Regions from separate parts of the Paenibacillus sp. EKM10P genome, predicted to be linked through region 1. Evidence: predicted binding sites of a transcription regulator. Region 1 holds the regulator's gene; the other holds the start of a gene.
The links. Region 1 encodes CtsR, which represses protease genes until heat stress. Its sites were predicted from a motif close to ATGGTCAATAAAGGTCAAACA; they were not measured.
Positions count from the first base shown of each region.

Region 2: the regulator CtsR is predicted to act here: its motif matches at 4,705-4,725, upstream of clpP (ATP-dependent Clp endopeptidase proteolytic subunit ClpP).

Region 1 is NZ_JAALET010000021.1:390-15,803, reverse strand. It holds gene cysS (cysteine--tRNA ligase) at 1-518, opposite strand, end outside; gene cysE (serine O-acetyltransferase) at 543-1,223, opposite strand; gene gltX (glutamate--tRNA ligase) at 1,705-3,165, opposite strand; gene ispF (2-C-methyl-D-erythritol 2,4-cyclodiphosphate synthase) at 3,205-3,681, opposite strand; gene ispD (2-C-methyl-D-erythritol 4-phosphate cytidylyltransferase) at 3,678-4,376, opposite strand; gene HFE01_RS25090 (PIN/TRAM domain-containing protein) at 4,447-5,532, opposite strand; gene pssA (CDP-diacylglycerol--serine O-phosphatidyltransferase) at 5,723-6,469, opposite strand; gene disA (DNA integrity scanning diadenylate cyclase DisA) at 6,524-7,600, opposite strand; gene radA (DNA repair protein RadA) at 7,613-8,986, opposite strand; gene clpC (ATP-dependent protease ATP-binding subunit ClpC) at 9,229-11,673, opposite strand; gene mcsB (protein-arginine kinase McsB) at 11,718-12,782, opposite strand; gene mcsA (protein-arginine kinase activator protein McsA) at 12,812-13,336, opposite strand; gene HFE01_RS25055 (CtsR family transcriptional regulator) at 13,421-13,885, opposite strand; gene HFE01_RS25050 (GNAT family N-acetyltransferase) at 14,379-15,414, opposite strand, start outside.
Region 2 is NZ_JAALET010000006.1:194,710-210,123, forward strand. It holds gene gpmI (2,3-bisphosphoglycerate-independent phosphoglycerate mutase) at 1-34, opposite strand, end outside; gene tpiA (triose-phosphate isomerase) at 36-788, opposite strand; gene HFE01_RS16620 (phosphoglycerate kinase) at 848-2,029, opposite strand; gene gap (type I glyceraldehyde-3-phosphate dehydrogenase) at 2,152-3,162, opposite strand; gene HFE01_RS16630 (sugar-binding transcriptional regulator) at 3,255-4,292, opposite strand; tRNA gene HFE01_RS16635 (tRNA-Arg) at 4,553-4,624, shown strand; gene clpP (ATP-dependent Clp endopeptidase proteolytic subunit ClpP) at 4,835-5,431, shown strand; gene HFE01_RS16645 (PdaC/SigV domain-containing protein) at 5,547-6,656, opposite strand; gene HFE01_RS16650 (SIMPL domain-containing protein) at 6,894-7,649, opposite strand; gene HFE01_RS16655 (HPr family phosphocarrier protein) at 7,920-8,189, opposite strand; gene whiA (DNA-binding protein WhiA) at 8,325-9,269, opposite strand; gene HFE01_RS16665 (gluconeogenesis factor YvcK family protein) at 9,275-10,261, opposite strand; gene rapZ (RNase adapter RapZ) at 10,274-11,173, opposite strand; gene HFE01_RS16675 (ROK family glucokinase) at 11,236-12,186, opposite strand; gene trxB (thioredoxin-disulfide reductase) at 12,593-13,546, opposite strand; gene HFE01_RS16685 (tetratricopeptide repeat protein) at 13,586-15,355, opposite strand.

The DNA.
Region 1 (15,414 bases):
TCATCCACATTGATGCGAATCCCAAACTGGAGTTCCTCCAAATTTTGGCCTGACAGCTGTCCGTAGTCTTTAAACATTTTGGTCCGGTAGAAGACATCACCATCATTCTCGTAGGCATAGCCTTTGTCTACCAGGTCCTTGATAAAATCAATAATCAGATCCATGCTTTCGGTTACACGAGGATTTATGCTGGCAGCAGGAACATTCAATCCTGTCAGATCCTCATGATAGGCAGCAATAAACTTCTCGGCAACTGCCGGAACCTCCATATTAAGTTCCCGAGCTTTGCGGATCAACTTATCATCAACGTCCGTAAAATTCACCACATAGTTTACATCATAGCCCAAATACTCCAAGTAGCTGCGTACCACGTCGAACACAATTACAGGTCGTGCATTACCAATATGAATGTAATCATACACTGTAGGACCACATACATACATTTTAACCTTTCCAGGCTCCAGTGGCACAAAAGGCTCCCGGCTCCTCGTCATTGTATTATAAATTTGAAGCGACATCGTTATGTTCCTCCCTCATGAAAATTATCCTTGTAATTTATTCTCTTGGGTCACCTGATGTTTCTGAGCAGATTGCTCCTCCTTCAAATCAGACAATTCTGCTCGTAATCGTTCTATTTCCATTTGAAGAGACCGTATGGAATCGACGACCGGGTCAGGCAGCTGGTGACTAAGTCGATCTGGACGTCTGCCATCCTGCCTGACCACTCGCCCGGGGATACCCACTACCGTACTGTTTGGCGGAACTTCTTTTAGCACAACCGAGTTGGAGCCAATATTGGATTGCGCCCCAATCGTAAATGAACCCAATATTTTTGCACCGGAGCCTATAACGACATTATTCCCAATGGTGGGGTGGCGCTTCCCTTTCTCTTTTCCAGTTCCTCCAAGAGTAACCCCCTGATACAATACGACATCATCGCCAATTTCACAGGTTTCGCCAATGACAACACCCATGCCGTGGTCAATGAACAGCCGATCTCCAATACGAGCGCCAGGATGAATTTCAATTCCTGTCATAAACCTCGATACCTGGGATATAACACGGGCTAGAGTACACCACTTTCGCAAATAAAACCAATGTGCAATTCGGTGTGCCCAAAGGGCATGAACGCCAGAATACGTAAAAATGACTTCCAGCTTACTCCGGGCGGCCGGATCATTATCCAAAACAGTTTGAATATCGGATTTGAAATGCCTGAACATGTCGCCCTCCTATTCCCTCCATATCCTTGCCGCATCACACTTCACATTTTGCCAATTTTCGTAGTCACCAGCATTCTTCGACAATTTTCAGTCTACAGCGAGTCTGAATCTGATAAAAATGAAAAAGCGCCTCCGCAGCCTAGGCTGCAGAGACGCATATACGTGGTCCCACTCTGCTTCGAACATATCTGCTACAAAAAAAGCAGAAAAGTCCGTCTTTGGCGTCCTGTAACGGGAACGAATCGGCAAGCCCTTGCCACATTAGCATTGTAGGCTAACGAGGGTTCGGGCGCACGGCTCCCAGGCGCATTTCCTCCGCAGGTCATCTAGACGGTTCTCAGCCTGGGGTTTCCCCTCGACCGTCCTCTCTGGCAGATGCCCTTATGCAGTGTACTTCTCCTGTTCGCAGCCTTTACACGTAAGTATCAATCCATATCAATGGAGTCATTATAGCGAAAAGACAACAAATTGACAAGAAATATCAGCCTTTAATTTGTGCCTTAAGACGGTCCAATACCTTGTCACGTCCAAGTAGATAGATGGTCTCGTTCAGATCCCGTCCATGAGTTTGACCTGTAAGGGCCACACGAATCGGCATGAACAGCTGTTTCCCCTTAAAACCAGTTTCCTTTTGGACTTCTTTGATCAGCTTGGCCATTTGTGAAGCTGTAAATTCCTCGCTCGTTTCAACCTTAGCTGCAAAGGCTCTAAGTACATCAGGAACCTGTTCTTCAGCCAGAACAGCCGCCGCATCAGCATCCAACTCCAGATGTGAACGAAAAAACAACTCAGACAACGCCACAATATCAGACGCTGAAGTCATTTGTTCTTGGTATAAGCGGACAAGAGCTTTAGCCCAATCCTGTTGTTCAGCCGATAAATCATTCGGCAACAGTCCTGCTGCCTGCAAATGTGGAATTGCCATACTGGCAATCCGTTCAGGATCAGCTTTTTTAATATAATGATTATTCAAATAAGCAAGCTTGTTTGTATCAAATACAGCTGGGCTTTTGGACAAACGATTAGGATCGAAAATCGAGATTAATTGTTCCCGATCATAGATCTCTTCCTCGCCTTCCGGAGACCAGCCCAACAATGCAATAAAGTTGAATATAGCTTCCGGCAGATAGCCCAGCTTATCGTACTGCTCCATGAACTGAATAATGGATTCATTTCGTTTGCTGAGCTTTTTGTGATCCTCGCCTACGATCAGCGTCATATGACCAAAGCGTGGAGGCTCCCAGCCGAGAGCTTCAAAAATCATCAACTGCCGCGGTGTATTGGATACATGATCCTCACCCCGTAGTACATGTGATATTTTCATCAAATAGTCGTCAACCGCTACAGCGAAGTTATATGTCGGAATACCGTCTTTTTTGACGATAACAAAATCGCCGCTTTCTTTGGAATTGAACGTAATTTGACCTTTAACAATATCATCAAACGTATATTCACGATCTTCTGGTACGCGAAAACGAATACTTGGTACACGGCCCTCTGCTTCAAACGCCTGACACTGTTCTTCTGTTAAATCACGGTGTTTTCCTGAGTAACGTGGTGTCTCCCCACGTTCCATCTGTTCTTCACGCTCGCGTTCAAGTTCTTCTTCCGTGCAATAACAGCGGTATGCCAAACCGCGATCCAGCAAGTCCTGCCAGTATGTTTTGTAGATGTCCAAGCGCTCGGTCTGGCGATAAGGTCCGAACTCGCCGCCCACGTCTATACTTTCATCCCAGTCCATACCCAACCATTTCAAATATTTAAGCTGGCTTTCTTCTCCGCCCTCAATATTGCGCTTCACATCTGTATCTTCAATGCGAATAATAAATTTACCGCCTTGATTGCGGGCAAACAAATAATTAAATAATGCCGTTCTGGCATTTCCAATATGCAGATGTCCTGTTGGACTTGGTGCATAGCGTACACGAACTTCCGTGCTCATATAATCTCCTCCAAATAGAATTACTCAAGATGATAGCATTTACTTGATTAGACAGACAACCGACTGAGCCGCGATTCCCTCGCTTCGCCCGGTAAACCCGAGTTGCTCCGTCGTCGTCGCCTTGACATTTACCTGGGATGACTCCTCTGCTTCCAGCACCCGGGCGATGATTTCATTCATCTGCGGGATGTACGATGCCATCTTGGGCTTCTGCGCAATAATTGTAGAATCGATGTTCCCCAATCGGTATCCCCGCTCTTTAGCCAGCCCCCACACATGCTCCAGTAGCTTAAGACTATCCGCGTCCTTAAATTCAGGGTCATTATCTGGAAAATGCTTTCCGATGTCTCCCAAGCCAAGCGCACCCAGGATAGCATCGCTAATGGCATGCAGCAGCACGTCTGCATCGGAATGACCCAGTAAACCTTTTTCATACGGAATATTTACTCCTCCGATGATGCATGGCCTTCCTTCCACCAGCTGGTGGACGTCAAATCCTTGCCCCACTCTAATCATTTGATATCCTCTCCCTCTGTCTTTACCCATAACGCCGCCATCTCCAAATCCTCAGGCGTAGTAATTTTGATATTCTTGTAGCTGCCCTGAACGACAGTAACTGGAATGCCTATTCGCTCCACCAGCATGGAATCATCTGTCCCCAAAAATCCTGTCTGCTCCGCTTCCTCATAGGCCCGCAGCAGGTCGGAAAGACGAAAAGTCTGTGGCGTTTGAATACTCCACAGACTTCGGCGATCCGGCGTTGCTGTAATGATACCATCCCCGTTCACTTGCTTGATCGTATCCTTTACAGGTACTGCCGCTACAGAAGCACCAGTACGCTGAGCAGCCTCCAGGCATGAACGTACAAGCTCAGGCTGAATCAATGGCCGCACACCATCATGCACCATCACCCAATCTGTTCGCAAGTGGCGCAAACCGCGATAAACCGAATGCTGGCGTTCACTGCCACCAGCCACCACCCGTACATTTTTACCAATCTTGTATTGATGAATCCAGTCTCTGCAGCGTTCCACATCTCCAGCTCCAGTAACCATCACCATTTCATCCACTTCAGGCATTGCTGCGAATATTTCAAGTGTATGTATGAAGATGGGCTTGTCTCGCAAAAGCAGAAATTGCTTGCTCTCCTGCGTTCCCATACGGGAGCCGCGCCCGGCCGCCACAATCACGACTCCTACCTGATTGTTCATTCAAATAACTCCTGCCCTGATCGCACTTGGACGATCCGTATGATAACACATCTACTTCATCATACCTCGTTTATTGAGCTTTTTCCAATAATTTCGGTTTAGCAAAGATCATACGGCCCGCAGAGGTCTGAAGTACGCTTGTGACCAGTACTTCCATGAGAGAGCCAATATAGTCACGTCCACCCTCCACAACAATCATCGTACCATCATCCAGATAAGCTACACCTTGCCCATGCTCCTTGCCATCTTTGATAATCTGCACCATAATCTCCTCACCGGGCAGTACGACAGGCTTCACTGCATTCGCCAAATCATTAATGTTCAGCACAGACACACCTTGAAGTTCGCATACTTTATTCAGGTTAAAATCATTAGTTACAACTTTACCCTGCAACACCTTTGCAAGCTTAACCAGCTTACTGTCGACCTCTGAAATTTCCTCAAAATCCCCCTCATAGATGAGCACATTCACATCTAGCTCTTTTTGAATTTTATTCAAAATATCCAGACCCCGCCGCCCACGATTACGCTTAAGTAAATCTGAAGAATCTGCGATATGCTGAAGCTCCTCCAACACAAATTCAGGAATCACAATGGTCCCTTCAATAAAACCTGTCTTGCAGATATCCGCAATACGCCCATCTATAATGACGCTGGTGTCCAAAATTTTATGTTCCTCCAGCTTGCGTTCTTCTACATCCGTTCCCCGACCAAAAAAGCCTGAACTCCAAAAGGATGACAACTCGTCCCGTTTTTCTAGCCCAACCATCAACCCCACATATCCACATACCAAGGTAACCGCGGTCTGGATAAGTAAACCAGGTGCTCCTAACCCTGAAAAGAGTGGATAAACTGCCAAGGAAAGGATCAGCCCCACCGCTAAGCCCATGACACCTGCTATCATCTCATTCATCGGAATTCGTACCAAACCTTCAATACCCTGCTGCAATCGATTCGCCACGGACGCCCCTGCGAATGAGCAGCCAACCATAAATACCACCGCTCCCGCTAACATCCAAACAGCCATTCCTGGTAAAGAACCATCACTCAACCATTGTGGCATCCACGTTACTAAGCCTCCTATCCGCTGGTATAACGTATAGCCAAACCACGCGCCGCACAATCCTGTAAAAGTTAAAATAGCCTTTCTCCACATTGAGTCTCTATACCTCCTTTATTTTCTTTTCAATAGTCTGCTATTTATTGGATACATAGCACTTCCCTTACCAGTATGGTCCATTTCCCACATAACTAACCCTGTGTTTTCACTTTTTATGCATAAAAAAAGCATTTATCCCCTTGAATGAATCAAGGAAATAAATGCTTCTTGTAGTTCTTGTCTGACACTAACGTTGCGAATGACGATATTGATCGTCCTGTTCTTCCTGTTTAGAACGATCCCGCTCACGTCCACGTCTGCGTGATAACTTCCGAATGTTCAGCTTCATACCGTACAACGCATAAAGCACCAGTGGTACAAAAATCAGCTTCGACAGCTGATCAGGAAATTTAACAGCTAGAACCACCGCTGCAATTACGACCCACGGAGCAACCCAGATCGCTTTTTTCGGAAGGCCGACCTTTTTGAAATTTGGATATCTCATGGAGCTAACCATCAAATAAGAGACTAGCAACATGGCAATCGACATGTATAACAATGAAATCTCGTTATGGAATAAGGACAACGTGGCTAATACGCCACCTGCTGCCGGAATGGGTAAACCTGTGAAATAACCTGGTACACCGGGACGTACGTTAAATCGAGCCAAACGCAATGCTCCGCACATCGGAAAAATGGCTGTAACCGTCCAAGCCAAAGCCGAATTCGCATCATGAAAAGCAACCATGTACATAATAACTGCGGGAGCAACACCAAAAGATATCATATCTGATAAGGAGTCCAGTTCTTTACCGAATTCGCTCTGGGCATTCAAAGCCCGGGCCATCCTTCCATCCAGTCCGTCCAACAACATGGCGACAATAACCATAATAGCGGCAAGACTGTATTTTCCGTCTACGGCCAATAAAATGGCGATCATTCCGAGAAACAAGTTACCCAAGGTACACATGTTCGGAATTGATTTGGTAATCATCTCTTCACCTCAATGTATGAATTGTTCCATTATAATCCTTTCACTGTATTACATTTACATTTGTCTGTCAATGAAAACTTGTTCCTGTAAACGTTTAAGCCCTTCTTTAATCGTACGTGCACGAACCTCTCCTATACCATCCACTTCATCCAGTTCTTCTATCGTTGCTGTGATGACATGTGGAAAACGTCCAAACCGCTCTACCAGATTATGAATAATCACATTGGGCAAACGAGGTATTTTGTTCAGCACCCGATATCCGCGTGCAGCAATATATTCTTCTGATGTCGCTGCTGAAGAAGGGTAGCCTAATAAACGTACTATATGATTCACATCCAGTAATTCGTCGTCCGTAGAACGTTTGAGTCCCAATATAATTTCACGGATCTTCTCGTCGCTGTCGTCTTTGGCATAATCCTTATACAGCAACCAAGCTTCTTCCTCGATATTACTGACAAGCTCCTCCATCTGCATGCTAATCAGCCTGCCCTCATTCCCGAGCTCGTTAATAAATCGTTTGATCTCCATTTTGATGCGCAGCACCATTTCGATCCGTTGAATGACATTAACGACCTCCGGCATGGTAACCAGTTCTTCGAATTCAGATGCAGTTAAATTCGTTGAGGCTTGCCCCAATACGGATCTATATTTTTCTAACGTCTGAATAGCCTGATTAGCTTTCGTTAAAATAACCCCGATTTCCTTGAGCGCATACCGTAAAGTCCCCTGATACAACGTAATAATATTACGACGCTGGGAAATAGACACAACCAGTTTGCCAGTCTGCTTTGCAACTCGTTCCGCCGTCCGATGCCGAATCCCTGTTTCTATGGACGAAATGGAGGAATCGGGAATCAATTGCGTATTGGCATATAAAATTCGCTTTAAATCCTCACTCAATATGATTGCGCCGTCCATTTTAGCCAGCTCATACAAATAGTTCGGCGAAAAGTCACAATTAATAGAGAAACCGCCATCCACGACTTCCATTACTTCCGGGCTATAGCCAACGACCAGAAGAGCACCCGTTTTGGCACGCAAAACGTTTTCCAATCCGTCGCGAAAGGGAGTTCCCGGTGCCACAAGCCGTAGCAAATCGTTCATTTTATCCAGTTGGCTCGCTTCCTTCATCCTCAATGCCCCCTAATCTAATGCGGCTGCCAGTGCATCTGCCACCGTTCCAACTCCGATAATTTGTATCCCTTTTGGATGTGTCCAGCCCTTCAAGCTTTTCTCGGGCATGATCACCCGTTTGAAACCTAATTTCTCTGCTTCTCGCACTCGCTGTTCTGCTCGGGATACAGCCCGCACCTCGCCTGTCAGTCCTACTTCACCAAAAATCACATCGTACGGCTTGGTAGGAGCATCCCTAAAGCTGGAAGCAATGCTCACCGCTATGGCTAAATCCACCGCTGGTTCATCCAGCTTTACGCCTCCAGCAACATTGAGATAAGCGTCCTGGTTTTGCAAAAACATGCCCATCCGCTTTTCTAGTACGGCAATGATTAATCCCATCCGATGATGGTCAATCCCCGTACCCATTCGGCGTGGAGATGGAAAATGCGTAGCCGCAATGAGTGCTTGCAGTTCAACCAATACAGGTCGGGTTCCCTCCATACTGGCAACGACTGTGGAACCAGCCACCCCCAGTGGCCGTTCGGACAGGAAGAGCTCAGAAGGATTCGCCACCTCACGCAAACCACTTTCGGCCATTTCAAAAATACCAATTTCATTCGTAGAACCGAAACGATTCTTAACCGCACGCAACAGCCGATACGTATGATGGCGCTCTCCTTCAAAATAAAGTACACAATCGACCATATGCTCCAACAAACGCGGACCTGCAATAGCGCCTTCTTTGGTCACATGCCCTACCAGTACTGTAGCAATACCTAATCCCTTGGCAATCCGCATAAATCGTGAAGTACACTCGCGCACCTGAGCTACACTACCAGGCGCACTTGTCACCTCAGGCAAATATACAGTCTGTATCGAGTCGATGACCAAAAACTCCGGCTTCAAGCTGTCCACTGCTTCTTCAATCGTCTCCAAATTCGTCTCACATAATACGTACAGACTGGGAGACAAAGCACCGAGGCGATCTGCACGTAGCTTCGTTTGGCGGACGGATTCCTCACCAGACACGTAGAGTACCTTTAAACCAGTTAAAGCCAGCTCATTAGAGGTTTGCAGCATAAGCGTAGACTTACCGATCCCCGGGTCTCCACCCACCAGAACAAGTGAACCTGGCACCACACCTCCACCGAGTACACGATTTAATTCACCAATTCCCGTCAAAATTCGTGTTTCTTTGCCACTCTCCACTTCAATAATAGGAAGCGGTTTGTCTTTTGTGCTATGAGTAAGAAGGGAAGATCCCATTCCTTGAGTTTTTACAACGCTTTCCGTTTCTTCGACCATGGAATTCCATGCCTGGCATCCAGGACATTTTCCGTACCATTTAGGCGATTCATAGCCACATTCTGTACAGGAAAATTTAGTTTTCACTTTAGCCATACTTTATTCCTTGGCTCCTTCTTGACAACGATGATGTCAATTTTATCTTCACACAGCACCTGAAAGAGCTGTAACAATAAAAGTTTACCATTGAAGCTTGGCGGACGTAAAGCAATATCACAAACTTTCCCAAAGCTTTTACCCTACCCTTTCAAGGTGTTCAATACACAAAAAGGGTGCCTTCGCAATAGCTTTCCAGCCTGCGAGACACCCTTTTCTAATGTTTTATTTACTAAACTGCTTTAGGACTTCGCGGATACATTATCCTTTTTCGTTACTGTCAATGCACCGTTCTCTTCATCAATATAGAGAGAGTCGCCTTTAGAAATGTTTCCAGTCAACAGTTCCTCGGACAGGCGATCTTCAATATGCTTCTGGATTGCACGACGCAATGGACGCGCACCATACGCTGGATCGAAGCCTTCCTTGGCAAGGAAATTCTTAGCCTTGTCTGTCAACTCAAAGTCAACCTCATACTCATTCAGACGCTTACGCAGCTCCTCAGACATGAGTGAAACAATTTCGGCAATATGTTTTTCTTCAAGAGAATGGAACACGATAATTTCATCTATCCGATTCAAGAACTCAGGACGGAAGCTCTTCTTCAGTTCATCCATCACTTTGCCCTTCATGTTATCGTAATCCGCCCCAGCGTCCACAACAGCTGTAAAGCCAAGCGTGGAGTTACGCTTGATCGCCTGTGCACCAACGTTGGATGTTAGGATGATGAGAGTGTTACGGAAGTCAACAACACGTCCTTTGGAATCCGTCAGACGTCCATCCTCCAACACTTGCAGCAGAATATTGAATACTTCCGGGTGTGCTTTTTCAATTTCATCCAGCAACACAACAGAGTAAGGCTTACGACGTACCTTTTCAGTCAGTTGGCCACCTTCTTCATATCCTACGTATCCTGGAGGCGCTCCTACCAAACGGGATGTGGAGTGTTTCTCCATATATTCGGACATATCAATACGGATAACCGCATTTTCATCACCAAACATAGATTCAGCCAAGGCGCGTGCCAGCTCTGTTTTACCAACCCCAGTTGGACCGAGGAAAATAAAGGAGCCAATTGGACGTTTCGGATCTTTCAGACCGGCGCGTGCCCGGCGAATCGCCCGACTTACTGCCTTAACAGCTTCGTCCTGCCCAATCACCCGTTCATGCAACAGTTGCTCCATATTCAGCAAACGATGTGTTTCTTCTTCCTTCAGCTTGCTGACTGGGACACCAGTCCAGATGGCAACAACCTGAGCAATATCCTCTGGTGTAACTTCGGAATCTGTACGCCCCTGTTGTTCTTTCCATTGGTTTTTAGTGACATCCAGCTCTTCACGAATTTTTTGCTCTGTATCGCGCAGCGCAGCTGCCTTTTCAAACTCCTGGCTTTGTACCGCTGAATCTTTTTCCTTACGGATATCCTCCAGACGGTTTTCCAGCTGTTTCAGGTTTGGCGGTACTGTATAGGAATTGAGCCTTACCTTGGAGCCCGCTTCATCAATAAGGTCAATAGCCTTATCCGGTAGGAAGCGATCCGTAATATAACGATCTGACAATCTTACTGCAGCTTCAATAGCCTCATCAGTGATTTTCACACGGTGATGCGCTTCGTAACGGTCGCGCAGACCATACAAGATTTGAATCGCTTCTTCTGGAGAAGGTTGATCCACGGTTATAGGTTGAAAACGACGCTCCAAAGCAGCATCTTTCTCAATATATTTGCGGTATTCATCCAGCGTGGTGGCACCGATACATTGCAGCTCGCCACGTGCCAGAGCAGGTTTCAGGATGTTGGACGCATCAATTGCGCCTTCCGCTCCACCAGCACCAATCAGCGTATGCAGCTCATCAATGAACAATACGATATTTCCAGCTTGACGAATCTCGTCCATAATCTTCTTCAAGCGATCCTCAAATTCACCACGATACTTAGTACCTGCTACTACAGAACCCATATCGAGTGTCATTACGCGTTTGTCGCGCAACGTTTCGGGAATCTCATTCGCTATGATTTTTTGTGCCAATCCTTCGGCAATCGCCGTTTTACCTACCCCAGGTTCACCGATCAAAACAGGATTGTTCTTTGTACGACGGCTGAGCACTTGAATAACGCGCTCAATTTCCTTGCTGCGCCCAATAACGGGGTCCAGGTTATTTTCCTTCGCAGAAGCCGTCAGATCGCGTGCCAGACTGTCCAGAGTTGGCGTGCTGACATTAGCTGGAGCACCGTGATGGCTGGAAACCGCCTCGCTGCTGCCGAGCAATTGAAGCACTTGCTGACGCGCTTTGTTCAGACTGATACCCAGGTTGTTCAGTACACGTGCTGCTACGCCTTCACCTTCACGAATAAGGCCTAGCAAAATATGCTCGGTACCTACATAGGTATGACCCAATTTACGTGCTTCGTCCATAGACAGCTCAATGACTTTCTTGGCACGTGGAGTATAGGCAATGTTCGTCGGTTGCTCTTGACCGCGTCCAATCAGTGTTTCCACTTCATCCTGGATTTTTTCCAGTCCCAGCCCTAAACCGATTAAGGCTTTCGCTGCTATTCCTTCACCTTCACGAATGAGTCCTAGCAAAATGTGCTCTGTGCCAATGTTGTTGTGTCCCAATCGAACAGCTTCTTCCTGGGCCAAGGCAAGCACTTTCTGTGCACGTTCCGTAAATCTTCCAAACATCATATATCCTGCACCTCCACAGTGTGTATTTCAGTTCATTCTATATATTAAAGGGTTGTGCCTAATTTTTGCCGGATCAGCTTCGCCCGGTACATATCGCGCTCACCGGTATTCATTTTATCCCCAAAGCTTTTTTGTAAAAAGCCGGGTTGCGTCATCACATTAAGCTCATTCATCGCTGCAATGGAAGGACGCTCCAAAATTCCTAAATCTACACCGAGACGTACATCGGACAGCCGCTGTGCAGCCTCCTTGGAATCCAAAACTGCTGCATATGACAAAATACCGAATGAACGCATCACCCGATCTGTAATCCGCAGCATGGATTCATTCATCAATCGTTCTCTGGCAGAACGTTCATGCTCTATAATTTGCAGCACCACGCCATGCAGATTCTCGATAATCTCCGCTTCGGTTTGTCCCAGTGTAATCTGATTAGACACCTGAAACAAATTTCCGACCGCTTCGCTGCCTTCACCGTAAATGCCGCGAACTGTAAGACCTACCTGTGAAACAGCAGACAATATACGATTGATTTGATGAGTCATGACTAATGCGGGCAAATGCATCATCACCGAAGCTCTCATACCTGTGCCGACATTCGTCGGACAACTGGTTAGAAAACCTCTCCGATCATCAAATGCATAATCAACATGCGCTTCAAATGCATCATCAATAACCATAGCGCGTTCCCAAGCTTCTCTAACCTGACATCCGGGATATAAGCACTGAATACGCAAATGATCCTCTTCATTTATCATAACACTAACTGATTCATCATCACTAATCAACACAGCACCGTTGCGAGATTCGTTCGCCAAATTAGGACTAATCAAGTGCTTCTCAACCAGTACCTGTTTGTCGATCTCATCCAACTCGGATATTTTCAAGGTATGAAAAGTACCAAAACGACGCAAATCATCATACTGAAGGATATCCGTTAAGCGTTGAAGCACTTCTTCCGACTGCTGATTGGTAGCAAGCATGGGAAAAGGCAGATGCTGCAAGTTACGCGCAATTCTTACCCGGCTGCTAATGACAATCTCCGAATCCGCAGCATCACCACGCATCCAATCACTTAGCGGCTTTTCCGTAAATCGGATATTGGGCATCACGCATTCCCTCCTACTCTTCACAAACTTTACTCTTCAGTCATTTCTTTTTCAAGCTTTCTGATTTGATCCCTAAGCTCAGCAGCTGATTCGAATTCTTCCTGTACAATGTGTTGTTGCATCTCTTTTTTCAAATCATCAATTTGCCGTTTAACCTTTAATCGGCCTCCAGTACGGACCGGAACCTTCCCAACATGACTCGTACTACCATGCACACGCTTGAACAGAGGGTCCAGACGACTATCAAAATATTGATAGCATGATGGACATCCAAAGCGTCCTAGCTTACTAAACTGTGTATAAGTCATACCGCAATCCTTGCATTGTAGATTTTGGGGAACACTGTGACCTGAAGACTGGCTTTTAGTGCTGGAGTCAAAATCCAACATCCCCGACAACAAGCTATGAATTGAAAAGCCATTAGGTGTTCCAGGGATCATCTCCCCTTTTTCCTTCGCACATGTCTCACAAATATGAAACTCTGTCTTTTCGCCATTCACAATTTTGGTGAAATGCAAAGTTGCCGGCCGCATATTACATTCTTGGCACAGCATAAAAGCACCTCCTTCAACGTCAGGATTTTTACAAATCCCTACATCTGAATTGCAAATCTCTATTCACTGGTTAATGGATACTAGCTATTTGGCCGCCAGCAACGAGATCAGCATAGCCTTAAGCAATCTTGCTCGCAGTTGGTCACGATAGGGAAGCTTCAGCAATAACGTATCTCTTGATAAAGCAGCCTTTATTAGACCCGCTTCCCTTTTGCTTAAAAAATGAGCTTCCTCTAACTGATAAATCAATCCTTCTGCTGCCGATTGGCTAATTTCCTCCCCGATGCTCTGATGAAGGTGTGTATGGATTGCATGCTGTGCAGGTAATTGAATTCGCTGAATCCGAATATAACCTCCACCACCGCGTTTACTTTCCACCACATAACCTTTTTCCAGCGTAAACCGGGTACTAATAACATAATTAATTTGCGACGGTACGCAGGAAAAGCGGTCAGCCAGATCATTGCGCTGAATCTCCACTAAGCCTTGGGGACTTTCCAGCAGCATGCTCTTCAAATATTGTTCAATAATGTCGGAAACATTGCGCATTTCATCATCCTCCACTAACGGAAACGCAAGTATTCAAATACATTTCACGCTCCACAGAGTCCGCCGTATATTGAACTTAACCAAACGGTATAGTCACGAATCTAAGCTGTATTCAGGCTATTGCCTGTTCTACATCCATTGGAATTGTACCGTTTCGTTTCTAGTGTGACCTTTATTTGCGATAAATCATACACTTCTCTTCTATCCATAAGAAGCAGCTCCTAACTATACGCAAATCATGTCATTATTGCTACACTTCTGTAGATTCACACTGGTTCTGATTGACTTTGACTTTCTTTGACTATATTCGTATTATAGCACAAATTTCATTTTTGCCAAGGGGTCAATACCATTTTTCGCAATCTAATTATGTTTTATACCATAGAATAAAAAAACTCTTCCCATTATGGAAAGAGCTTTGAATAATTATGATATCCCACATCCAATTTGGTTAAAAAGAGTTGGGCATTAAGAAAATCTAATTGGGCCTTTATCAGAAAAAATCCATTAGGAACGTTTGTTTTGTTGGTATTACACGTTTAAGTGCAGCCACAGACTCACTGCTTCCTTCAATGCGCCCCCAATTAAACAGGTTATCAGCTTGCTGGTAGCCGAGCATTAAAGTTGTTAATGACTGAATTCCCAGTTCCAAGTCAGCTACTGTATCGTTCTCAGATAAATTACTTGTATCCACTCTTGCCAGATGTCCTTGCCCCTCCGTAGTAATCGTTAATCTCCATACTCCTTCATTCCAAGGAGCATACCGATCTGTCAGATGTAAGGTTAGACTTGTTTCCTCTCCAATCTGCTCAAAAGGGTATCTCTCTACAAAAGCAACAGCATCCACAATACGCCCCATAAAATAAGGCACCGTTTCCTGTTGAATTCGCGGATCATCGAGTAAAAAAGGCAGATTGTCATCTGCTGGAACGTAAATAAATTTACCTTGGGTTATCATTGAGTCATGATTTGCAAAATAAGTCCACAAAGCCCGACGTGCCGTCTCATTTTCATATACCAACTCATCACAATTTAACTGTTTATCTTCTATTTTGTATAGTGCATATCCCTGAGGATCGCCTGCATCTGTGTAATATACTACAGTTCGATAATTCTCATTTAAAATCCGTTCCTGCCACCATTCCTTATCTCGTACCAGCGTACCATTGTAACGTGAAGCATACGATTGATACACTTGGTCTAGTTCTGAAATATTTTTGATATCCCGTTTGACTATACCTTCTGTTTTAAGTTTAGCAGGGAATTTATCAATTGGAATGACGTATTTTTTGTACTCAGTATACGTTTCCCATCCAAATTTACGATAGAAGGCAAAAGAAAATGGATGCAGAAAAGAAAGGCTTTGTCCTGCAGTCTTCATTTCTTCAAGCGCATGCGTCAACAAACGTGAAACCATACCTCCGCGACGCTTTTCCGGCCACGTTGCCACACCAGCAATGCCTCCCATATCAAAAACCTGACCATGTATGTATACCTGTAGTGGTAGCAAAGTCAGTTTAGCGTTCAAG
Region 2 (15,414 bases), on a different contig from region 1:
TAATAATTAAAGCTACCGGTTTTGGTGCTGTCATCTTACTTCGCCCCCTCAACAAGCGCGATGTACGACGCCGGTTGAAGACTGGCACCGCCCACGAGCGCGCCGTCGATATCGCTTTGACCCAGGTACTCAGTAACATTTTCAGGTTTTACACTACCACCGTACTGAATACGTACAGCATTTGCTGTATTTTCATCATACAGCTCTTTAATCAGACTACGGATGTAGGAAATCACTTCATTCGCATCCTGCGAAGTGGAGGATTTGCCTGTTCCGATGGCCCAGATTGGCTCATAAGCAACTACAACTTGTGCCGCTTGATCTTTAGCCAGACCAGCAAAGGCTGCTACAGTTTGCACTTTTACAACTTCTTTGGTTTGACCTGCTTCACGGTCTTCCAGCTTTTCGCCTACGCATACGATTGGTGTCAGGCCATGACGGAATGCTGCATGAACCTTTTTGTTCACCGTTTCGTCTGTTTCGTTGAAATACTCACGACGCTCGGAGTGTCCGATCACAACGTAGTCTACGCCCAGATCTTTCAGCATTCCGCCGCTGATTTCACCTGTAAATGCGCCATCTTCTGCAAAGTGCAGGTTTTGTGCGCCGATTTTAATAGATGTACCTTTTACTGCTTCAACCAGAGCAGGAAGATTTGTAAATGGAGCACAGATAACGCTCTCCACTCCTGCAACCTCTGCTTTACCTTTGATCTCTTCGATGAAGGTTTTAGCTTCTGGTACGGTTTTGAACATCTTCCAGTTACCCGCGATAATCGGTGTTCTCAATGGTTTCAACTCCTAACTATTAGGTGCCCTAAAGCCTTTATTACGCGTAATGCGTTTGATTATTTATCGTTAAGTGCAACAACACCCGGAAGTGCTTTGCCTTCCATGAATTCCAGGGATGCGCCGCCGCCAGTGGAGATGTGATCCATTTTGTCAGCCAAGTGGAATTTTTCAGCCGCAGCCGCAGAATCACCGCCACCAATGATGGTGTATGCTTCTGTTGTAGCACAAGCTTCCGCTACTTCACGAGTACCGCCAGCGAAAGGCTCGATTTCAAATACACCCATTGGTCCATTCCAAACAACCAATTTGGAGTTTTTGATAACATCTGCATAGATTTTACGAGTTTTCGGTCCGATATCCACGCCTTCCCAATCTGCAGGAATGCCGTCGATGTCCACAATGTTCGTGTTCGCTGTAGCGCTGAAATCGTCAGAAATAACGATATCCACAGGAAGGTAGAAGTTTTTGCCAAGCTTCTTCGCTTTTTCAATAAATCCAAGAGCTACGTCCAGTTTGGATTCATCCAGCAAAGATTGACCCACTTCATGACCTTGAGCTTTGAAGAATGTATAAGTCAAACCGCCGCCAATAATTACGTTATCTGCAATGTTCAGCAGGTTGTCGATTACGTCGATTTTGTCTTTTACTTTGGAACCGCCAATAATGGCTGTAAAAGGACGATCTGGATTCGACAGAGCTTTACCAATGACAGACAACTCTTTTTCCATCAGCAAGCCGGAAACAGCCGGAAGGAAATGCGCGATACCTTCTGTGGAAGCATGAGCACGGTGTGCTGCACCAAATGCGTCATTCACGAAAATGTCAGCCAGTTCAGCAAATTGCTTCGCCAGTTCAGGATCGTTTTTCTCTTCTCCTGGGTAGAAGCGTACATTTTCAAGCAATAGCACATCGCCGTTTTGCAGTTCAGCCACTTTCCCTTTAACAGCCTCGCCAACTGCTTCGTCTACCTTAACAACAGGCTTATTAAGCAGTTCTGACAAACGCACGCCAGCAGCAGTCAGACGCATGGATTCAACGACTTGACCCTTTGGACGTCCAAAGTGACTCGCCAAAATAACTTTTGCACCTTTTTCAATCAGGTAGTTAATGGTTGGCAAGGTTTCGCGAATACGCTTGTCATCGGTAATTTTACCATCCTCAACCGGAACGTTAAAATCTACACGAACAAACACCCGTTTTCCATTCAGTTCTATATCACGTACGCTCTTTTTGTTCATCTCCATATTCCTCCGCACCCTTATAATTTTACGAAACAGGAATTTAAGGCACATTTTGATATATAAAGAGCGGAAACAATAACACCTGTTTCCGCTCTATGATGTTGCTCGATAAGGAATTCTTATTTAGCCAATTTAGCGAAGTATTCCAACGTACGGATCAATTGTGCAGTGTAGGACATTTCGTTGTCGTACCAAGCTACAGTTTTAACCAGTTGTTTGTCGCCAACAGTCAGAACTTTAGTTTGAGTTGCATCAAACAGGGAACCAAAAGTCAGACCTTTGATGTCAGAAGAAACGATTTGATCTTCAGTGTATCCGTAAGTTTCAGGATCGGAAGCTTCTTTCATCGCTGCGTTGATTTCTTCAGCAGTTACGTTTTTCTCCAGAACTGTTACCAGCTCAGTCAGGGAACCTGTTGGTACTGGAACACGTTGAGCTGCACCATCCAATTTACCTTTCAGCTCAGGGATAACCAGACCGATTGCTTTAGCAGCACCAGTAGTGTTAGGAATGATGTTTTCAGCTGCTGCGCGAGCACGACGGAAGTCACCTTTAGCATGTGGAGCATCCAAAGTGTTTTGGTCGCCAGTGTAAGCGTGAATTGTAGTCATCAAGCCTTCAACGATACCAAATTTGTCTTGCAGTGTTTTAGCCATAGGAGCCAAGCAGTTAGTTGTGCAAGAAGCACCGGAAATTACAGTTTCAGTTCCGTCCAGAATTTCATGGTTTACGTTGTAAACGACAGTTTTCATGTCGCCAGTAGCTGGAGCGGAGATAACAACTTTTTTAGCGCCGCCTTTCAAATGTTTCTCAGCAGCTTCTTTAGTTGTGAAGAAACCTGTGCATTCCAGAACGATGTCTACGCCCAGGTCTCCCCAAGGCAATTCTTCAGGGTTACGGTTAGCCAAAACTTTAACTTCTTTACCGTTTACTTTGAAGAAACCGTCATGTACTTCTACTTGTCCTTGGAAAGTACCTTGTGTTGTATCATATTTCAACAGATGTGCCAGCATTTTGGAATCTGTCAAGTCGTTAATTGCTACTACTTCAATACCTTCTACGTCTTGAATACGGCGGAAAGCAAGGCGTCCAATACGTCCGAAACCGTTAATACCAACTTTAACTGTCATGAGTGAGTTCCTCCCAAAGTTCGTTTAGTTTAGTTTTATATATTCAAGACAGACCCGAAAGCCCGTCAAGACAACACAATTAAAAAACCTTATCAATCTCTTAAATAACGGCTTACAATCTCGGCAGCAGCGCCTTCGTCGGTGACAAGAATGTCTTCCTGTCCGAAACGCAATACTGCATGAATAGCAGCAGCCTTGCTCTTGCCTCCAGCCACACCTAACACCGTCTCCGTACGCCTGATGTCCTCCAAACGGAGTCCGAGCGTCAGCATTCTGTGAACAACGACGCCGTCTTCGTTAAAATAATAACCAAACGATTCGGCGACCGCACCCTCATTGCTGATCTGGGCAAAGGTTTCAGGGTCAAGCTTGCGTCTGTGGGCCATTGCTATGGCGTTGCCTATCCCGTGAATGATAATACGACTCTCTCGAATCAGGCTTAATATATCCTGAATATTCGTATCCTCAAGCAAGGAGTTGTAAGCATGATTGCTGAGCAAATCCGGTACATGGAGCAGACGGTATTGAGCGCCGACCTTGCGAGCCATCGTGGAGGCAATTGTATTTGCCTGCATTTCCATGCTCTCTCCCAAACCCCCGCGTGCCGGTACAAACCATCCGCCCTTAAGCGGGCCGTTAGCAGGTAATGCCAGTTGTTCCGCCACATCTGCAATCGTCGTGCCACCTGTTACAGCGACCACGTCCTCGTCATCCATAACACTCAGCAGCGCCTTTGCGCCAGCACGGCCCAGTTCCTGCTTCGCTAACGGTGAAGCATCCGAATCCCCTGGAACGACAACCACCTTCCTCAAACCGTAGGCTTGACGAATCTGATCCTCCAATTGGGACAGGCCGAACAAGTTGTTCGCAATCGGCTCCAGCTGTTCCAGCAGATCCAGTCCTGCTTTGCTCACCTTCATGCCCACACTCTCAATCTCAATTAGCCCTTGCGCTTTAAGGAGATCAGTCTCAGCGCGCAGTACGCGCTCGGTCATATCCAGTGAAGCTGCCAGTGTTCTGCGTCCGATAACTTCGGACAGCATAATCTGATGCAGGATCGTGTACCTTTTTTTCAAAACATCCATGAGGTCGGGCAGAAGCTGCTTCTGTATTTCTAATATCTTTCGCATGCTTTCCACTCCCGCACACTTCTAAGTTCTGTCTCTATGCTATATCTCTAACTGGTCTTAAAATGTCCCGGGATAACTTTTTAAGTCCCACGTATATCTTACCCAATATTTGCTTCACATGCAAGTCTATCTGAACCTATATTTCTCAACTTTTTATGTGAATATGCGCACGTAATAAAAGCTTGCAATTCAATGCCGTATATCATATAATCATCTTTGTTTCCAATTAATTAGTTGGTTGCTTGTAATGATTCATCTTTGCGCCCGTGGTCCAACGGATATGACGTAGGCCTCCGGAGCCTGAGATCGAGGTTCGATTCCTCGCGGGCGCGTCGTTTTATACGATTGGCTAAATGTTCCATATGATGTTTTTAACCAAAAAGAGCGCTAAGCGTTCTTTTTTTTAATCAATAGTTTGACTTTCTTTGACTTTTTGTTTGAAATTGTTTATCATGTGGTTAATACGGTAACAGTTTATAAATAGGGATGTGTATTCGGCATATCCACCAAATCCACTAACGATTTAAGGGAGGTTTTTTGACGTGAGCTATGTTCCTATGGTAGTAGAACAAAGTAACCGCGGCGAACGCGCCTATGACATTTATTCCAGACTGTTGAAGGATCGCATTATTTTGTTGGGCTCGGACGTCAATGACGTTGTGGCCAACTCAATTATTGCACAAATGCTGTTTTTGGCTGCTGAAGATCCTGAAAAAGACATTCACTTGTATATTAACAGCCCTGGCGGTTCCATCACAGCTGGTATGGCCATTTTCGATACGATGCAATACATTAAACCTGACGTATCTACCATTTGTGTAGGTATGGCTGCTTCCATGGGTGCTTTCTTGCTGAATGCAGGTGCCAAAGGTAAACGTTTTGCCTTGCCAAACAGTGAAATTATGATTCACCAGCCACTAGGCGGTGCACAAGGACAGGCAACGGATATCGAAATTCGCGCCCGTCGCATTCTGAAAATGCGTGACAAATTGAACCGCATTCTCTCAGATCGCACAGGTCAACCACTGGAACGCATCGAAAAAGACACAGACCGTGACTATTTCATGTCCGCTGATGATGCCAAGGAATACGGTATTATTGATAAAGTGTTAACTAGCTCCTCTCCAGAAGGTGTATAAGAAAAGTGGTTTTCTTCTGACATAGCTGGTAAATAAAAAGGCTGCCTCGGATTTTCGTATCCGGTAGGCAGTCTTTTTTATTTACTATTAATTTTCAATATATACCTAATCCAGATTATTGATTTTGTCCCGCAAAAGGCTTGCCGCCCTGAGGCAGCAGTTGAGCGAACGAGTAAGTAAACTCCGGAATTCCATAAGCGTATGGCGCATAATCATACAAATCAAACACGATGGTTACTCCACTGTTGGTCACATAAAAATTTTGATCTGCGGCCAACTCTTTAAATTTCTCAAACCCTTCGCCAGCCTGGAGCGCATCAATTTTTTTCTTCAAATCAGCATTCAGGAACTTTTTATAGTTAGGATTTGCCTTCAATACGTCAGACAATTGCAACTGCTTACCATCAGCAAGCGAGAACGTATATCCTTTACGTGCCGTCATACCGTGTGCGCCACCTGTATACGAGTAGTCCTGCATAATCACACTTAGAATACCGTCCTTATTATAGGCAATTGCAAAATCATTTTCGAAATCATACGGTCTTTCTGCTGTAACCTCTCCCTCTGCCACCATCTTTTTGCCTGCTGCCAATACTGTCTCTGCATGCTTTTTAAGCACATTATTAATGGCCTGTTGAGCCTCAGGATTCAGCTGGCTGCCGCTGATTTGCGGATACTTAATCTTATAGGATACCTTTGCATTACTCGAAGCTGGAAGCGTCTGAGATGCAATTGTGATCGGATTTAGCTGGCTTTTACTCAATGTTACTGTTTTCTGAGTTGCATTCCACTGCGCATCGATACCCAGATAGTCTTTCAGCAGACTCATAGGAATATATAGCTTCCCGGCGATCATTTTGGCATCCATGCTGCGCGTGTTGATCCCGTTCACATTGGCATAGGCATCCGAGGAGGAGACCACGATATAGAGCTTGTTGTACCCGCTCCCCACTGTATATGTCCCTTCCTTGGTGTCATAGCTCACCGGAATTCCCAAACTATCACGCAGTGCTGCCACTGGAATCATTGTGTTCCCGTTCACTTGTACACCTTTAGCGGCCAACGTTTTACCATTCCATTGGATGGTGACCCCTGGTTGCTGTGTTGTCGCTTGCTGCTGTTTGGTCGAAGCTGCCTCAATATAGGAAACGGGAACGACCGCAACCCCTGCTAAGATTCCCGCTGCCAGCAGTGCTGAGCCCCATTTTTTCGTATGCTTGTTCATCGTAAGTATTCCTCCTATTGTGAATCTGTATTATCTATGTGTTTTGATCACTTTTCTTATTATATCTATACCCTATTGTATGTGGTTTACAATCTGTACACTCACTGATTTCAATCTGTACACCTAACAGCCATTAGCTATGACAGACTCATTACAAAACGGTTTCAATAGACAAAAGAAGCCAACAAGTCACCCTGCAATGTTGCAGGCGCTTGCGGCTCCGTTTAATGGCCTATACTAGTTCATCTCATATTGGGCAGACACTTGGACTTTCACCGTTACTTGGCCCGACTGTATCTCTGTTCCGCCACTCATATCCATGAGCGCTTTGGACATGGCATTCTCACGTTGTGTGAAAACCTGAGCCTCCCCGCCATCTACTGTCACATTCACCAGAGCCCCTAAGCCGCGTTTAGCTGATTTTGCTACGGCACTGGCTTTGGATTGAGCGTTATCCAACGCTTTTGCAATAGCAGCTTCCTCATAAGAAGAAGGATTCTCTACGGAAAACTGTATATTATCTACGTTGTTTGCACCGGAGTTTGTAGCCTCATCCAGCAGCTGACCAATTTTGTCCAAGTTGCGATATTTCACAGAAAGTGTATGGTTGGCCATGTAGCCTTTGAGCTTCTGTCCTTCTTTCTCGTTATAGGTATAGTTAGGTTGTACAGAGAACTGGCTTGTCTGAATATCGTCTGCACTGATACTCCATTTTTCTTTTAACAGCTGTGTGACCTTGTTTATTTTCGCAGCATTAGCTTTTTGAGCAGCAGCAGCAGTATTTCCTTCCGATTGCACCCCAATGGAGAGATAAGCGATGTCTGGCTTAGCCATTATTTCACCACTTCCACTCACGTTAATTACACCATTCGCCGTCGTCGCCGTTGCAGCATAAGCGCGATCAGCTCCCGTCCACAGCCCTCCTGCTACTCCTCCAGCTAATAATGCTCCTGCAAGAATTGCTGTGCTTACTGTTCTTGTCCAAACTCTCATCGTACTCAACCTCTTTCTTGAAAATGTTTGTACCTTCCAGACGGAAAAAACGGGAAAAGGTTGCAGTCAAGCGGTATAAATTTCCGAAACAAGGCACACCACAGGGGTTTTAATTATTTGTAGCTTGGACTTAATGCGGTCGCTATATTCAAATAAATATACATCAATAGCTTAATGGTGGGACGGGTTGAATACTTTTCTCTGATACAAAAAAAGCCCCCGAGGGGGCTTTCACTAAGAGATACATCATATCACAAAGCAGATGTTCGTTTATTGATTTTCCAGCTCAACCTTACTAACCAGACTTACTAAAGCGTTTACAGCCTGTTCGGCGTCCGCACCTTCGGCACTAATATTGATTTCAGTACCTGTACTGATGGCGAGGCTCATAATACCCATGATGCTCTTGGCATTAACCTTTTTGTCTTCTTTTTCCACAAAAATTTCTGATGAATATTTATTCGCTTCCTGTACGAACAGCGCAGCAGGTCTGGCGTGCAGTCCTGTTTTCAAGCGTACGACTACTGGATGTTTTGACATGTCAGCTTACCCCCTCATCAAATAAATCTGGACGCTATTTACTCCATTTTATTTATCACATTATAACATTAACCCGGGACAGACACTAGAAAAAAAACTAAAAAAACCGGGGCTAAGAGCCCCACAGACCCTTTTTTACGGAATCAGGCCGTTTTCCCCCCTGATTTTGTCAGCCATCTCATCAATTTTGCGAAGTCGATGATTTACACCCGATTTACTCACGACCCCTTTGAGCATTTCCCCGACTTCTTTCAAATTCAAATCGGGATGAGCGAGTCGAATTTCTGCCACTTCACGCAGCTTATCCGGCAAGGTCTCCAAACCAACTTCCCTCTCCAGCAGCTTGATATTCTCAATTTGCCGGACAGCGGCTCCGATCGTCTTGTTCAAATTCGCTGTTTCGCAATTAACAATACGGTTTACGGAATTGCGCATATCGCGCATAATGCGTACATCCTCAAACTTGAACAAGGCTTGGTGCGCCCCAATGATACTGAGCAGCTCAATGATCTTCTCGCCTTCCTTGATGTAAAGGATAAAGCCTTTTTTTCGCTCAATACAGCGGGCGTTGAGATGAAACTCATTAGCGAGATCAACTAACGCCTGACAATGCTCCTCATACATCGAAGAAATCTCAAGGTGGTAAGACGACCCCTCTGGATTATTCACAGAGCCACCTGCCATAAAGGCACCCCGCAAATAAGCCCGCTTACAACAGTTTTTCCGAATGATATCACGATTAATCCCGTCAGTGAACAAGAAACCTTCTGAGACAATATAAAGCTCCTTTAGCAGCTCTTGTACACCATTGGGGATACGGACAATATACACATTATTTTTTTTCAAGCGCATTTTTTTCCGTACAAGCAGTTCGATGTGAAGTTGAAAATGCTTTTTGATCAAGGAGTAAATCCGCCTTGCAATCGCGGCATTTTCTGTGGACACGTCCAATATCACCCTTTTATTCGACAGTTGTACGGATCCGAGCATACGTATGAGCGCAGACAGTTCCGCTTTTTCACAGCAGGGCTGGCTTTCAATCATCGTAAGCTCTTTTTTCGTTTGTGCCGCAAAGGACAAGGGACTCACCTCCTTCTTAACATCCAGTTTTGTACCAATTGGTAAATATGCTGGCTCAGTTTGTCGGCATCATGCCGTAAATACGTACGGAACAGAACTAACGTATCTGCCACTACTTTATATCCTCGATCAGCCAGCTCGCCCATGTCTACCTGAACAGGCTTAGCTCCCTGCTCGGCATACATCTCCTGTACTTGGGGTGGAATTTCCCCGTTATTCACAATGACATAGTCAAAGAGGTGATGCCCAACATGCTCATAGATCGCTTGCAGGTGATCTCCCACTGTATAGCCGTCGGTTTCCCCTGGCTGGGTCATCACGTTGCAGACAAATATTTTGATCGCATCTGATTTCACCACAGCCTCAGCAAGCTTTGGCACAAGCAGATTCGGTAAAATGCTGGTATATAGACTGCCGGGACCAATCAGAATCGCATCGGCTTCATTAATGGCTTCCACAGCCTCAGGCAACGGCTCCACGTGAGTCGGTTCAAGAAAAACACGTTTGATGCGTCCGCCCGCTTCCGGGATTTTGGACTCCCCGGTGATCACCGTGCCATCCTCCATCTCGGCGCTGAGCACAACGCCTTCTTCAGCCGCTGGCAGTACACGCCCCCGGACAGCAAATACACGGCTAAGCTCACGCACCGCCGTTACAAAATCCCCCGATATATCAGTCATCGCTGCTAAGATCAAATTCCCCAGACTATGGCCTGACAATCCTGATCCAGCACCGAAACGGTATTTTAGCATATCTGACATTACTGGTTCCACGTCAGCCAAGGCAGTCAGCACATTGCGGATATCCCCTGGAGGGGGCATCTGCAGCTCACTGCGCAATATCCCGGAGCTTCCGCCATCGTCAGCGACTGTAACAATAGCCGTAATATCCAGCGGCTTTTGCTTCAAGCCCCGCAGCATGACGGACAAGCCGGTTCCGCCGCCCATAACAACAATACGTGGGCGCTCCCGTTGTGATCCGGTCTCTTTCATGATTTCACCTCATTAATGCCGGTCCCGATCAGCATCCCGATGCGAAACAGAAACGGATTCTGTCTCGCTGGCACCCAGCATTTTTCCTAAATACTCCGATATTGCAACTGAACGATGCTTACCTCCAGTACAGCCAATACCGATAATGACCTGGCTTTTACCTTCTTTGCGATACTGCGGAATCAAAAAGTGCAACATATCCAACAACTTGGTTAGAAATGCCTGGGTCTCCGGCCACTTCATAACATAATCATATACATCGCTATCCTGTCCCGTGTGTGGACGTAGTTGGTCCACATAGTGGGGATTAGGCAGGAAGCGCACATCGAATACAAGATCGGCATCAATGGGAATACCATACTTGAAGCCAAAAGATGTAATGTTCACGGACAGCATACTGCTCTCCAGATGGGAAAATCTAGAAATAATCCTCGCCTTTAAGGTTGCGGGCTTCATCGTACTGGTATCAATAACCTGTGTAGCGGAGCTTTTGAGTTCTTCCAACATCTTACGCTCCAATCGAATCCCGTCCAAAGGCATACCATCTGGAGCAAGCGGATGCCGTCGACGGCTTTCCTTGTACCGCTGTACAAGAACACCGTCATTCGCATTCAAGAATAAAATTTCACAATGAATCGTAAAATGATCTTTAATATAATTTAGCGATTCTGACAAGGCGGTGAAAAATTCTCGTCCGCGTAGATCAATAACGAGAGCCACCTTGCCAATTTTACCGTTAGACTGCTCAATCAACTCGGCAAATTTGGGAATCAGCACAGGGGGCAGATTATCAACGCAGAAGAAGCCCAAGTCTTCAAGGCTTTGCACCGCAATGGTCTTCCCTGCGCCTGACATCCCTGTAATAATAATGAGCGTTGCCCACGGTGCAGCATTTTTTAAATTATCTGTCATATGGACTTCCCTCTCCTTTTGCTTCTTTGCTCTATGTCAGTACCCCTATCGTCAACCCCGGATTAAGAGCGCAGCAGCAACCCAGCAGCCCCTACGATACCCGCGTCATTGCCTAAAACCGCTGGTACGATATATACCCCTTTTTGAAGCGGCTCAGGTGCCAGCTTGGCGTATACGCGACGCATCTCTTCAAACAAAAAGTCGCCTGCTTTAGAAACACCGCCGCCTATAATAAACAACTCTGGATTAAGCACAGCGGCAACCGCTGCCATCGATTTCCCCAAATAAAAGGCAGCCCGGTTCACGATACGCAACGCGACTTCATCCCCGGCTTTAGCAGCATCGAATACTTCCTTGGCAGCAATGTGATCTTCCAGAGCCAGAGAGGTCCGGTCACCACGTTCCACAGCATCCTTGGCCATACGAATGATGCCTGTTGCAGAAGATACAGTTTCCAAGCAACCCATCTTGCCGCATCCACACTGAATAGCCTCCAGATCAGGCACGACGCTGATATGTCCAATTTCCCCAGCCATACCCGAAGAACCTTGATATATTCTACCATTTATAATAATACCGCCACCTACACCTGTTCCCAGGGTATAGCATACACAGTTTTCTATGCCTTTGCCTGCGCCAGCCCAAGCCTCACCCAGCGCAGCAACATTCGCATCGTTGTCTATTTTTACAGGCTTGCCAATCCGGTTCTCTAGGAGCGCACGGATCGGTACGTCACGAAAGCCAATATTAGGAGCGAGGACAATAATACCATCACGAACATTCGTAAAACCTGCAACACCTGCACCGACACCTTTTAGTTGATCCCACTCATAAGGAGATTGCTCAACAATATGCCGCACATATTTTTCGATATTACCGATGACAACGTCTACACCTTTATCGGTTTCGGTTGGTCCCTCATATGTGTGCAAAAGCTGTCCGTCTTCATTACAAATGCCGACTTTAATCGCGGTACCGCCCAAATCGACACCTACATAGATACTTTCAGACATGTTCCAAGCCACCTTTATGTTTACTTAAAAATCTGGTATAAAATATATGCTTAAAATTCCTGCCTCGTAGGAGTAATCCTACGTTCCAACTATAATTGAAGCCCCCGTTACGGTCAAGGACACTTACCTGTTGAAAAATGTACGATTAGCTGAACTTTTAAACTCATGCCTCCGTAAGAAAAACGTCTATTGACGTACTTTCAAGGAAGCCAGACCACGCTTAACGGAATTTTTCTTGCGATTATAGAATTGTTCAGCTCCGCTGAAAATTTATAAATTCAATAATCATAAAAAGGAGAAAGCCTGTGCAAATGCACCAGGCTTTCTCTTCCTGAACAAAACAACGGGGCTTAACAGAGGGGTCTTAGCCCCTCACATGAGCCACTTTGTGTATTATAGACACTCTTTATTGATCCAGTGTTTCGCTCCAGTCGTGGACAGCGCTGCCTTCAAGATACTTCTCGCAATCCATAGCCGCCATACATCCCGTTCCCGCAGCCGTAATGGCTTGTCGATAACGGTTATCCTGCACGTCCCCACAGGCAAAAACACCCGGGATGTTCGTTTCCGTCGTGCCTGGCTTCACTTCAATATAGCCGTGTTCATCGGTATGAATTTGTCCGTTCAGGAAGCCTGTGTTCGGTGTATGGCCAATCGCCACAAACACGCCATCTGCCTCAATCAGCTCATCCTGGTTGGTCTCATTATTGTGTACTTTCAAGCCCTTTAAGCCAGTTTCCCCTGTTACAACTTCCAGAGGAGTCCGATTTAATGCCCAATGTACTTTTTCATTTTCACGTGCGCGGTCTTGCATAATTTTAGATGCCCGCAATTCGTCACGACGATGGACCAAGGTTACGCTGGAAGCGAAACGGGTCAAGAAGCTCGCTTCCTCCATGGCTGAATCGCCACCGCCGACCACGATAATCTTTTTCCCACGGAAAAAGAAGCCGTCGCAAGTTGCGCATGTGCTAACTCCGCGACCTACATTGTCCTGCTCACCCGGAATGCCGAGATATTTGGCGGACGCGCCTGTAGCAATAATAACCGACTCCGCCTCAATGATGCCTTTACCCTCTACCTTCACTTTAAAAGGGCGCTTGCTGAAATCGACTTCCTCTACCCAACCGGAAGTAAACTCAGCGCCAAAACGTTCGGCCTGCTTGCGCATGTTATCCATCAGCTCAGGTCCGAGGATACCTTGCTCAAAACCCGGAAAATTTTCAATTTCAGTCGTTGTGGTAAGCTGCCCACCGGGCTGCATTCCTTCAATGATCAGCGGATTCATGTTGGCGCGTGCCAAATAAATAGCGGCTGTGTAGCCTGCAGGACCTGTACCAATAATTATGGATTTATACATACGTTTGTTGCCTCCTTTAAGTGATGTTTGGAGCAGATGTTAGACCTGCTTTTTAAACGTGGAGAGCGGCTGCTTTAGCTTCTGTTTGATACCACACACGCTGTCAATTTGACGTGCGTAGCGGCTTACGGTCGATACGGAAATACCATAGCGGTCAGCTACTTCCTGATAGGTGACGGAATGATGATGCATTTTGGCTGTCAAATATTCCAGTGCAGCTGCCCATCCCTCAGTATGCTGAACCATCGGGACCTCTGGAGCAAGCCGATCCAAATACTCCTGCCAAAGTGATCTCAAATCATGCTGCATGGCCGGATCGGATGATTTGCTCATGACGGTTAGTACCTTGTCCAGCACGGCCTGCCATTGTGGATCAACTGGCGAAGCAGAGATGTCACCTTCAGTTGTATGCGGATCTTGCTCAGCCTCTAACCGCTCAGGATGTTCTGTTTCCGTGTGTGTATGCTGCACATCCTGCTCTGCCAGCTCTTGCAATACTTGCAAAGCACGGCGTTTGAGTTCACCCTCCTGATCAGGATCTTCTACGAAGGACTCCAGTGCCTGACGCACTTCATCGTCACCGATCAAGCTTAACGCCTGAATAACCTGTAGCTGAGTCGCTCGGTCTCCGTGGCGCAAGGCCCAGAAGAAAGATGATCGGATTAGCGGGTCCTTCTTCATACTGTCAGGCACCTGCTCAGCGCCAAACTTCTCCCACATGCGGAATTGCTCCTCAAACGGGAGATGATAGTGATAGCTGAGCACTTGCAGCGGTGTACCTTCCTGCTGAAGCTCTTCCAATCTGGATAGGAAAAACCTTGGAACCTCCGAGGAAGCATCCTGCTTTTGCAAATGACTCCATAACCGCCGAGCTTCCGCATATCTTCCCGTATTGCTGGCAGCCACCGCTGTGTAATGGTACAAAGAAGCGTCCGCATTGTTCTCTCCATTGCTATGAAGCAACCTGCGGAAATGCCTGTAGGCCTCCTCATGGCGCCCGAGAATCCCCATAGTGGTCGCCAGCTTGAACACCTGCTCCTCCTGAAACGGTATAGTGACCGCCAAGGTTTGAACCAGACGATCCAATTCTGGACCGCCGCCTTCGTGCTGATAAAAAATCGCCAAGTTGCACAATGCGTGTAAATTACCCGGCTCATCCTCCAACACTTGAATAATGGTAGCCTTAGCATTTTGGAACAATCCCATGTAGTAATACGCTAGCGCCAGATTATTCCGCGCAGCGAACATGTCCGGTTGCTCCTCCGAAATTTGCTTGAGCAGTTGGGCTGCCTGAGCAAATTTTCCTTCCTCCAGCAGAACACGGGCCTGATCATGCTCGACCACTCCCTGCCGGGCCTTAATGCGGTTCAGCTTCGTTGGACGGTCCAGCTCATAATAGAGCAGCTCCATCATTTCCTCGGCTTCATCAAGAAACTGGCCTTCTTCGTCCTCCTCCAGGTACGTGACCAATGCTTTTTCCGCTTCTTCAAACTGCTCCATATTAGCGTAATTATTCGCCATATAGAAATAACATTCTGTCATCGACGAGTCTACGTCACTCAGAACAGAGGACAGGATCTCATTCGAACCTGCATAATCCCCCATCTCTGATAATATACCCGCCATATTGCAATGATTCACCGGATTATCCGGTTCATATTCAACGGCTTTGCGAAAATATTTCAATGCCTTGTCATAATGATTGCGATCAAGCGAGCGCACAGCTTTCTCAAAAAAGAAAGATGCGTCGAAACGCAAAGCAATAATCTTAGGGCTAGGTTCCGAAACTCGCAGATGTTTCCCTTTCATAAATAACCAAGGCACCTCCTTTAAAAGTAACTGGCATGTTCATACCCTTCAGTATACCA